DNA from 3 places in the Nonomuraea sp. NPDC050540 genome. Region 3 is predicted to be linked to each of the others. Evidence: riboswitches for the same ligand, from Rfam matches in the RefSeq annotation. Region 3 holds a riboswitch; each other region holds the start of a gene.
The links. Region 3 has a riboswitch for cyclic di-AMP ahead of ACIBI5_RS11555 (C40 family peptidase). Riboswitches for the same ligand answer to the same signal wherever they lie in the genome.
Positions count from the first base shown of each region.

Region 1: linked by a shared signal. The riboswitch ahead of ACIBI5_RS08380 (hypothetical protein) and the one ahead of ACIBI5_RS11555 (C40 family peptidase) in region 3 are both predicted to bind cyclic di-AMP.
Region 2: linked by a shared signal. The riboswitch ahead of ACIBI5_RS41200 (coiled-coil domain-containing protein) and the one ahead of ACIBI5_RS11555 (C40 family peptidase) in region 3 are both predicted to bind cyclic di-AMP.

Region 1 covers NZ_JBITHA010000002.1:399,638-402,900, forward strand. The annotation lists gene ACIBI5_RS08370 (hypothetical protein) at 1-147, shown strand, start outside; gene ACIBI5_RS08375 (alpha/beta fold hydrolase) at 192-1,055, opposite strand; gene ACIBI5_RS08380 (hypothetical protein) at 1,081-1,920, opposite strand; cyclic di-AMP (ydaO/yuaA leader) riboswitch at 2,105-2,242, opposite strand; gene ACIBI5_RS08385 (DUF5302 domain-containing protein) at 2,407-2,607, opposite strand; gene ACIBI5_RS08390 (aldo/keto reductase) at 2,680-3,263, opposite strand, start outside.
Region 2 covers NZ_JBITHA010000016.1:227,534-230,796, forward strand. The annotation lists gene ACIBI5_RS41195 (hypothetical protein) at 1-603, opposite strand, end outside; gene ACIBI5_RS41200 (coiled-coil domain-containing protein) at 659-1,612, opposite strand; cyclic di-AMP (ydaO/yuaA leader) riboswitch at 1,619-1,756, opposite strand; gene galT (galactose-1-phosphate uridylyltransferase) at 1,823-2,884, opposite strand; gene ACIBI5_RS41210 (DeoR/GlpR family DNA-binding transcription regulator) at 2,881-3,263, opposite strand, start outside.
Region 3 covers NZ_JBITHA010000003.1:264,160-267,422, forward strand. The annotation lists gene ACIBI5_RS11545 (LysR family transcriptional regulator) at 1-190, opposite strand, end outside; gene ACIBI5_RS11550 (class I SAM-dependent methyltransferase) at 262-894, shown strand; cyclic di-AMP (ydaO/yuaA leader) riboswitch at 1,148-1,311, shown strand; gene ACIBI5_RS11555 (C40 family peptidase) at 1,376-1,852, shown strand; gene ACIBI5_RS11560 (hypothetical protein) at 1,922-2,614, shown strand; gene ACIBI5_RS11565 (M48 family metallopeptidase) at 2,611-3,263, shown strand, end outside.

The sequences.
Region 1 (3,263 bases), on a different contig from region 3:
CTCGGCACCCAGTACCACATCATCCGGCCGATGGCCGGGCGCGGCGGCAAGGGCCTGTTCCTCTACCTGGCGCTCGACCGCGGCCGGGCCAACCTGGCGATGGCCCGCCACCACCTGCGCAACGTGGAGGAGAAGCTGGAGGTCTGAGGGCGTCGCGCGGCCGCCGTGGGGGAACGGCCGCGCGACGCGGGTCACCCGGCCGTGTGTTTCGTGATCTCTTCCACGAACCGCGACCAGAGTGGCTTGGGCAGATCGTGCCCCATTCCGGGGAACGTGACCAGTCTTGAGCGCGGAATTGCCGCAGCGGTTGCGTGGCCGCCGGCGACCGGAATGAGCGCGTCGTCCTCTCCGTGCAGGACAAGCGTGGGTACGGCCAGCCGGGCCAGCCTTTCGGTCCGGTCACCGGAGGCCAGAATGGCGGCCAATTGACGGGCCGTCCCCGCCGGGTCGTGCGCCCGGTCATAGGCGAGCCCCGCCAGCAGGGCGATCCGCTCGGTGTCCAGGTCGTATCCGGGCGAGCCGATCACCGCCCAGGTCCGCTGGGCCAGCGCGATCGCGGCCGCGCGGTCGGGCGGCGGGGGCGACATCAGGGCCGCGCCGGCTTCCGGCGTGGGCGGCGCGACCTGCGGTCCGGGCGTGGACATGATCGAGGTCAGCGTGCGCACCCGCCCGGGATGGTCGAGTGCGAGTTGCTGCGCGACCATGCCGCCCATGGACGCGCCGACGACGTGCGCGGCGGGCCAGCCGAGCGCGTCGATCAGCCCGGCCGCGTCCCGCGCCATGTCCGCCAGCAGGTACGGCGAAGCGGGCGATCCGAATTCCGGAACGCCCGCCTCGTGAAGATGCGTGGATTCACCGGCGTCGCGGTTGTCGAACCGGACGACGTGGTGGCCCTGCTCGGCGAGGAGCTCGCAGAACTCCTCGTCCCAGTGGATGAGCTGGGCGCCGAGCCCCATGATGAGCAGCAGCGGCCGTGCTTGTGGCGAGCCGAAGCTGTCGTAGACGATCTCGATGCCGTTGACGGCGGCGCGCTGACCCATGAGGAACAGAATCACATTCTGTTCCTCGTGAGTAAAGAGGTCAGCGGTCGAACGCCTTGCGGATGCGGCCGCGGGCCAGGAACATGCCGCCGCTCAGGAGGGCCAGAGCGCTGATGAGGGCGAGCCCGCCCACGCCGTTCGACTCGGTCTCGCGGGTGGTGACCGCCGCGGCCAGCTCGGCCTGCGGCGCCTTGTCCTGCGCTGAAGCCTTCACAGGGGCCTTCTCAGGGGCCTGCGCGGGAGCCTTCTCGGCGACCTGGGCGGGAGCGGCCGGGGTCTCGGGCCTCTCCTCGTCCTTCTTCTCGGTCTTCTCCTCCGCGGTCACGACCGGGGGCGTGGCCGGCCGGGCGTCCTTGCGGGACCAGGCGCCGGTGGAGAAGGCGACGGGGTGGTTCTTCTTGCCCACGCCGGGGCCCCACTTGGTGATGACGTATTCGATCTTGATGTGTCCCTGGCCGCCGACGCCGTCGACGCTCAGCGAGCTGGAGTTGAACTTGCCGCCGGTCAGCGAGGCGAAGGTCTTGGCGTCGAGGTCGAGCATGATGCCCCTGTTCGACGGGACCCCGGGGCCGCGGTCGCCGACGAAGAACGGCTCCTTCTTGCCCTTGTAGATGACGTAGCCCTCGGTCAGGAGGGGCCAGCTCGGGCTGGCGGCCAGGCCCTTCTGCATGGGCTTGCCGGAGGCGGGAAGACCGGTGTCGCCGTTGCGGCCGGAGGCGTCGTCCCAGTAGTAGGAGGCGGTGGTGGAGCCCTTGAGAAGGGGCTTCTTCTCGGAGAAGTCATCCGCGTGTGCGGTTGCGCCGGTGCTGAGGGTGACCGCGCCGATGACGGCGACGGAGGCGAGCATGGTGAAAGAACGCATGCCAAAGCGGGAAGACATGAAGAAGAGAAGTCCTTTGTGCGGGGACAGGGGAAATGCGCTCGTCAAAGCGGCGTAGCCGGGCACAAAGCCGAACGGACGCTACGCGAAAGCGCGGGGGGAAAGCCTGGGGAAGGGGCCGCTCAGTAGGCGGCGGGTGAAACTACGCGGAATGGGGGTTCATCGCGGTGGTGCATGAAAAGATCAGTCCTCTCCATCGCGCCTACCGGGTTAGCTGACGGGTTCGGGCGTGGAGATGCCCTACCGACGCGTACGTCGGATTCACCCCAAGGAACATTGGTTCCCCGGTTCCCGCGGGTACGGGATTCGGCGCCAGCCGGCCGCCTCTTCCTGGTGAAGGGTCGGGTCGCCAGCTGGTAACGCTTAGGACTGTAAGTGCCAAAGACGGCAAAAGCAAAACAATCGCCATGAAACGGGCGAAGATCTACCTAAGAAGGTCAAGAAAAAGGGGGGTACGGCCAAGCCGTACCCCCTCAGAACGCCGACTCAGCCGCCGCTCTTGCGCCGGAACGAACGCTTGCTGGCAGCAGGGCCGTGTGCGCCGTGGATCTTTGACTGATCCGTGCCCCTGCCACCCGCACCCGAGTCGGAGTGCTGATTGCGCTTACGCTCCAGGGCCTCCCGGAACTTGCGCTTCATCTCGTCCTCGGGAGTTTCGCTGACTTCCGGCTCCGGTGTTTCCGCCATGAGGACCTCCTGGTGTTGGGGACCACAACAGCTTCGCACGACGGCCGACCTGACGCGAAACCGGGCACCGCGTCAGCCCAGCCTGGCCAGCTCCTCCTCGGTGAGCTCCAGGTCGGCGGCGGCCAGCGAGTCGAGGATCGTCGCCGGGCGGCTTGAGCCGGGAATCGGGATCACCACCGGGCTCCTGGCCAGCTCCCACGCCAGGCAGACCCGCTGCGGGGAGACCCCGCGCTCGGCCGCGACCTCCCCGAAGGCGGCGTGGCGGCGGCCGAGGCGGCCGACGTGGTTCATGCCGCCCAGCGGCTCCCACGGCAGGAACGCCACGCCGATCTCCTCACAGACGTCCACCTCCGGCTCGCTGCTGCGGAAGCTCGGCGAGTACTGGTTCTGCACGCTCACCAGCCGCCCGCCGAGGATCTCGTTGGCCTGCCTGATCTGGGCCGGGTTCGCGTTGGAGATCCCGGCCATCCGGATCTTCCCGGCGTCGAGCAGGTCCACGAGCGTGCCGATCGACTCCTCGTACGGCACCGCCGGGTCGGGCCGGTGATGCTGGTAAAGCCCGATCGACTCGACGCCCAGCGCCTTGAGCGAGCGGTCGCAGGCCCGCTTGAGGTACTCGGGCCGGCCGTCCACGTCCCAGCGCCCGCGCGGCCGGG
Region 2 (3,263 bases), on a different contig from region 3:
AAGGTGGTTGCCGGGGCCGCGCAGGGGTGTCGGCGGCCGCTTGCCGGGCGGGATCGCGCCGGACCCCGCTTTGGAGGCCGGCTTGCGCAGCAGCGCGGACGCGCGTCCGAACAGGCGCAGCGCGCTGCGTTCCAGCAGCTCGACCATCCGGCGGATGATCTCCCGCGCGGTCGTCCTGGCGCCGCCCACGACCGGACCCACGGCGGCGAGCGAGGCGCCGGCGGTGGGGCCAGAGGCCGCGACCAGCCGCGACAGGTGCAGGGCGAGCCGCATGAGCAGGACGATCAGCGCCACCTTCATGGCCAGCACGATCGTCGCGGAGATCTGTAACGCGCCGCCGATGAGCAGCGCGGCGGTGACCGCGTCGCCGGATCGTGCGGAGGTGTCGCGCCACTCGCCGTCGAACGCCCGGACGCCTTCGCCCTCGTTGCGCGCGGTGGTCTGGGCGGCGTGCGTGGCCGCGGTCGAGGAGACGCGCACCGCCGTCATCGCGAAGGAGATCCACTGGGTACCGGCCGCGTACAGCCGGTCCTCGTCGACGAGCGGCCACGAGACGACGATGTTGAGCAGCATGGCCAGTCCCGGCGGTGGCTGCAGCGCCACGGTGCCCCTCCTTGCCCGGTGATCACATCCGAGGGGTCACACTACTGGGGCGCACTCACTGCATGGAGATGTGCGGGTGGTCGAAGTGGTTCTCGGTGATGCTGCCGCGGTCGCTCATCGCCCGCCATCCCGATCCCATGTTGATGCGCTGCTTCCAGATGACGTACTTCACGCCGAAGCGGTTCTTGTTCTTGATTGCCCAGGCCGCGATCTGGTCGCCGAGCGCCTGGTTGGCGGCGGTGGGCATGGAGCCGCCGGTGCTCATCATGAAGTCGCAGGCCCGGCCGAGCGGGTGCTCGCCGCCGCCGCCCGAGCGGTAGCAGCCGACCTCGAAGGGCAGGTTGAAGGTCTTCTTGATCTCGTCGCGGATGATCCGCATCCGTGAGGTGATGTTGTCGGAGCCGGAGGGCAGCTCGGGGGCCCAGGAACCGTCGTTGCGCTTGCCGGTGCCGTACGGCATGAGGTCCTGGAGCTTGTCCTTGATGTCCTTGATGACGCCTTCGGCCTCGTCGCGCTCCTTGTCCACCTCATCCGCCTGCCCGGCGATCTGGGTGGTGAGCGCGGCGGCCGCGTCGGCGGCCTTCTTCTTCTCGTCGCGGGCGGCGGCGACGCCCGCGATGACCGCCTGCTCCTCGTCGGTGAGCTGCTCCAGTACGGCCGCGCCCGGCGCGTCAGGCGTGTACAGGAAGCCGGGCAGCGTGCCGCCGCTGCCCTGGTAGCGCAGCTGGGCGATCTCGGCCACCCGCCGCTCGGCCTCGACCAGGGCCGTCTCGGCGGTGGCCAGGCGCGCTTGGGCGGACTTCTCCGCCTCCTTCGCCTTGGCGAGGGCCACGCGCTTGCCGTTGTAACTCTCGATGAGCTTGTCCACCTGGGTGTTGAGCTTCTTCAGCTCGGCCCGCAGCTGCTTCTCGCTCGGCTTGGGCGCGGCGAGCGCGCTCGCCGGGGTGAGCGCCACAGCTGCGGCGGTGATGAGACCGATGGCCAGAGTCGCGGGGGACGCAACCGCCACGTGGGGGATTCCTCTCCATCTGCCGGCCGGGTTAGCTGACGGGTTCGGGCATGGAGATGCCCTACCACCGAAGTGGATTCACCCCAGGTGAGGCTGGGTCCCCGGCTCCCGGGCAACACGCCCGGGATTAGGCGGCAACGGCTGTGACAACCGGTGCGTGAGGGATATTAGTAGTAAATGGCGGGTAACGCGACTTCAAGTGGAAATCAATTAGTGATCTACCTGTGATCGAAGCAGGCGTGCGGCCTCCTCGGGCAGCACGTCGTTGACGAAGGCCCCCATCGCCGACTCCGACCCCGCCAGGTACTTGAGCTTGCCGGGCGCGCGCCTGATCGAGAACAGCTCCAGGTGCAGATGTCCCAGCTCACGCAGGTACCGCACCGGCGCCTGGTGCCAGGCCGAGATGTACGGCATGGCCACCCCGAAGATCCCGTCCAGCGCCCGCAGCACCGAGGTGTAGAGCGGCGCGAAGGCCGCCCGCTCCGCCTCGGTCAGCGCCGCGAGGTCCGGCACCTGCCGATGCGGGTAGACATGCACCTCGTACGGCCAGCGCGCCGCGGCCGGCACGAAGGCGGTCCACAACTCGTTGGCCGCCACGACCCGCTCCCCGGCCCGTTCGGCGGCCAGCACGTCCGCGAACAGCCCCGGCCGCCGCTGCGCCGCCGCGAGCTGCAGCTTGGTCCGCGGCGTCACGTAGGGGTAGGCGTAGATCTGCCCGTGCGGGTGGGGCAGCGTGATCCCGATCTCCTCGCCCCGGTTCTCGAAGACGAAGACCTGCTCCACGCCCTCGATCGCGGACAGCTCGGCGGTGCGGTCCGCCCACGCCTCCATGACCAGTTCGACCTGCGCGTCGGTCAGCCGTGAGAACGACGAGGAGTGCTCGGAGGTGAAGCACACCACCTCACACCGCCCCGCCCCCGGCCGCACCTCACTCAGGCCGCCCACATCGTGATAAGTCCCAAAATTTCCGCTGAAAGATGGGAAGCGGTTCTCGAACACCACCACGTCATAGTCGTGCGCCGGGATCTCCGAGGCCCGCGTGTCGGACGACGGGCACAACGGGCACTCGTCGGCGGGCGGCAGGAACGTCCGCGTCTGCCGGTGCCCCGCGATCGCGATCCACTCCTCGGTCAGCGGGTCGTAGCGCAGCTCCGAGGCGAGCGGCCGGGGGTCGAGCGGGCGCCGGTCCACCGCGCCGCGGTCGGCGTCGTCGCGCCGGTCGAAGTAGATCAGCTCTCGCCCGTCGGCCAGGTGGGTGATGGTGCGCTTCACTGCGTGCCCTCCGCGATGATCAGTTCCCCGACGCGCTCGGCCAGCTCGGCGCGCGCCTCGGCGGGCAGACCCTGGTCGCTGATGACGACGTCGGCCTCTGCCAGGTCGGCGATCGTGCTGATGCCGACGGTGTTCCACTTGGTGTGGTCGGCCGGCACGACCAGGCGGTGGGCGGCGGCCACCAGTTCCCGGTCGGTCTCCGACTCCAGCAGGTTCGGCGTGGTGAACCCGGCGCGCGCGCTCATCCCGTGCACGCCCAGGAACAGCGTGTCCACGTGCAGGCGGCGGATCGCGGCGACGGCGACGGGACCGACCAGCGCGTCGGAGGGCGTGCGGACGCCGCCGGTGAGCACCACCGTGCGGTCGGCGCGCGGGGCGC
Region 3 (3,263 bases):
CCTGCCCGGCGCCGGTGGGCCGTACGCCGCGTGGCAGGCGGTGGAACAGCAGCACCCCCGACCGGCGCTCCAGCGCGGCGATCTGCCGGGAGACGGCCGGCTGGGTCATGGACAGCGCCTCGGCGGCCGCCGAGAACGACCCGAGCCGTCCCACCTCTGACAGCACCTTCAGCGACCAGACGTCAAGCATGCATGGAGCTTATGTCTTTCATGCCGAACCCGCAGTGGTGCGCATGGATCGCTCGCTGCACGATCGGACCCATGGATACCTGGATTCTCTCCGCGCTGCCCGAGGCTCCCGCCCGCGTTCTCGACGCCGGTTGCGGCGACGGCGCGCTGGCCGGTGCGCTGATCGCGAGCGGCCACGACGTCACCGCCATCGACCTCGACCCGGCCGCGGCGCTCGCGGCGGGCGTGCCCGCCAAGCGCGCCGACCTGACCGTCTACGAGGACGACCCGTTCGACGTCATCGTGCTGTCACTGTCGCTGCACCACATGCATCCGCTGGAGGCCGCACTCGACCGGGCGGCCGCGCTGCTGAGGCCGGGCGGGCTGCTCGTGGTGGACGAGTTCGCCTGGGACTGGGCCGACGAGGCCGCCGCCACCTGGTTCTACGACGCCGGAACCCTGCTCGGCCGCTTCGACGGGCCCGAGCGCGACCCGATGACCCGCTGGCGCGAGGCGCACGTCGATCACTCGCCCGCGGAGGACATGCTCGACGCCATCGCCGCCCGGTTCGAGATCCGGCGGAGGCGGCGCGTGCCGTACCTGTTCCGCTATCTCGGCGGCGAGCACGCCGCGCGGCTGAAGGAGATCGAAGAGGTACGGCACACGCCGACGGGCTTCCGGCTGACCGCTGTGACGCGTGTGACAGGAGGGGCGGATGGGACCTGACTCACCCCTGGAGCTCCAAGTGTGAGGAGGGTCACATTTGAGTAACGGGACCCCGCTGTCCAGCAGGAGTTCCCGTCCTGACAAGGTCCTTTATCTGATCTTTACAACTTTGCCGGGACTTTGCCGGGTCATGAACCCGGGAGTACGTTCTGGCGTCGCGGCGAACAAGCCATGGCGCCGCGAACCGGCATCGGCCCCGTCCGGGCTCGATGAGGACCCATAGAGATCCGCCGGTCGCCCCCGTATGACCAGGGGCCGCGACCTGCCGAGTCCGTGCAGCCAGGAGGCACGGAGCCGGGGAACCACCGATCCCATTCCCCCGGGATCAAGGGGTGAATCGGCGCGTTCAGCGTGCCGTAGGGCGACTTCCAGGCCCGAATCCGTCAGCTAACCCGGTAGGCGTTCGTGGAAGAACCAAGGAGAAATCCTGTCTACCTCCCTGCACAACCCCCGTCTTGTTCTCGGTGGCGCGGCGCTCGCCATGACCGTGACGGCCGGAGGGTTCGCCCTCCATGCCCCGGCGGCCCAGGCGCGTACCACGGCCAAGACCACCACCTCGGCCAAGACGGCGACGCAGTCGACGACTGCCCGGCAGAAGAGCAAGGCCCGCAAGGCCGTCTCCGCGGCAAGGGCGCAGATCGGCGACCCGTACCGCTACGGTGGAACGGGACCCGGCGCCTTCGACTGCTCCGGTCTCGTCCAGTTCGCCTGGAAGAAGGCCGGAGTCAAGATCCCCCGCGTGACGCACAGCCAGTACGCGCGCATCAAGAAGAAGATCTCGTGGAAGTCTCTACAGCCGGGTGACCTGCTGTTCTTCCGCGGTCGAGGCCACGTCGGCATGTACGTCGGCAACGGCAAGATGGTCCACTCGCCGAGTTCCGGCAAGCGGGTGCGCATCGAGCGGCTCAGCGGATGGCGCAAGTCGTCCTTCGCGGGAGCCGTCCGGCCCGGTCTGTAGTCGCCCGGTCCGAAAGGCCCCGTCCCCTCCCGGGACGGGGCCTTCGCGCGTCCGGCTACCATCGGGGCCGTGGTCGTGAGCCGTCGCGCCGCGCTCGCGGCCCTCCTGGTCCTCACGCTGGGCTGCGCCCCCGAACGGGCGCCCGATGCGGAAGCGGACCTTCAGCGGCGCGCCGAGCGGGCGGCGGTGCGCGTCGCGGCGATCCTCGGCCAGCGGGTACGGCCCAGCGTCGAACTCGCCGAGGACGCCGCACACGCGGCGCGGACCGCCGGCGTGGGCTCGGTCGAGGGGCTGGCCGCGATCGCCCACGACGGCAGGGTCATCGTGATCCCGGAGAACTACGCCAAACTCACCCCCACCGGACGCGACGTCGTCCTCGCCCACGAGCTCACCCACGTCGCCGCCGGCACCGCCGGACTGCCCGCCTGGCTGTACGAGGGGTTCGCCGACTACGTGGCCTACAAGGACGCGGGCCTGGCCGTGCCCGTGGCGGCGGCCGAACTCGCCACCGAGGTACGGGCCGGACGGGTGCCAGGGAAACTGCCCGGGGCGGACGCGTTCGCGCCCGGGGCCGCGCGGCTGGCACAGTCCTACCAGGAGGCCTGGCTGGCGTGTCGCTTCCTGGCCGCGCGCTTCGGCGAGGACAGGCTGGTGAGGCTCTACCGCGACGCGCGGCGGCTGGGCGTGGAGCGGGCCCTGCCCCTGCCGTCCGGCGAGCTCGTCGCCGGATGGCGCGCCTATCTACGGGAGGAACTCGAGTGACCGATCAGCGGGACAAGGCCCCCGCGCGGGTACACCGGCAGGCCGGGATCGCCGCCGTCGCGCTCGGCGCCGTCGTGGTCGCGGTCGCCGCGTTCACCACGCCCTGGCGGGCGCTGCCGCCGGGAGCGCCCCGGGTCGCCCCCGATCCGGCCCGCGACTTCTCCGCCGCCGAGATCGCCAGGTCGCAGGCGTTCGACGCGGCCACCAGCGTGCCGTCGTACCTGTCGTTCGGTCTCACGATCCTGTTCGCCGGGCTGCTGGTCGCCACGCCGCTCGGCGCGAAGGTCCTCGGGCGGCTCAAGGGCCCGTGGTGGGTGCGGGTCGTGCTGGGCGTGCTGCTGCTCACCGTGCTGGTCGAGGTCGTGCGCTGGCCGCTCGGCATGTGGTTCGAGGTACGGCTGCGCGAGTTCGGCCTGTCCACGCAGGACTGGGCGGGCTGGAGCGGCGACCGGCTGAAGAACATCGCGGTCAGGGTCGTGCTGCTGTCCATCATGATCGTGGCGCTGGTGGGCCTGGCGCGCAGGTTCCGGCGCTGGTGGGTGCCCGCCGCCGTGGGCGCCGCCGCGCTGACCGTCGCCGCCTCGTTCGTGTATCCGGTCGTCTTCGAGCCGCTGTTCAACGACTTCCGGCCCATGCCGCCGTCCCAGTT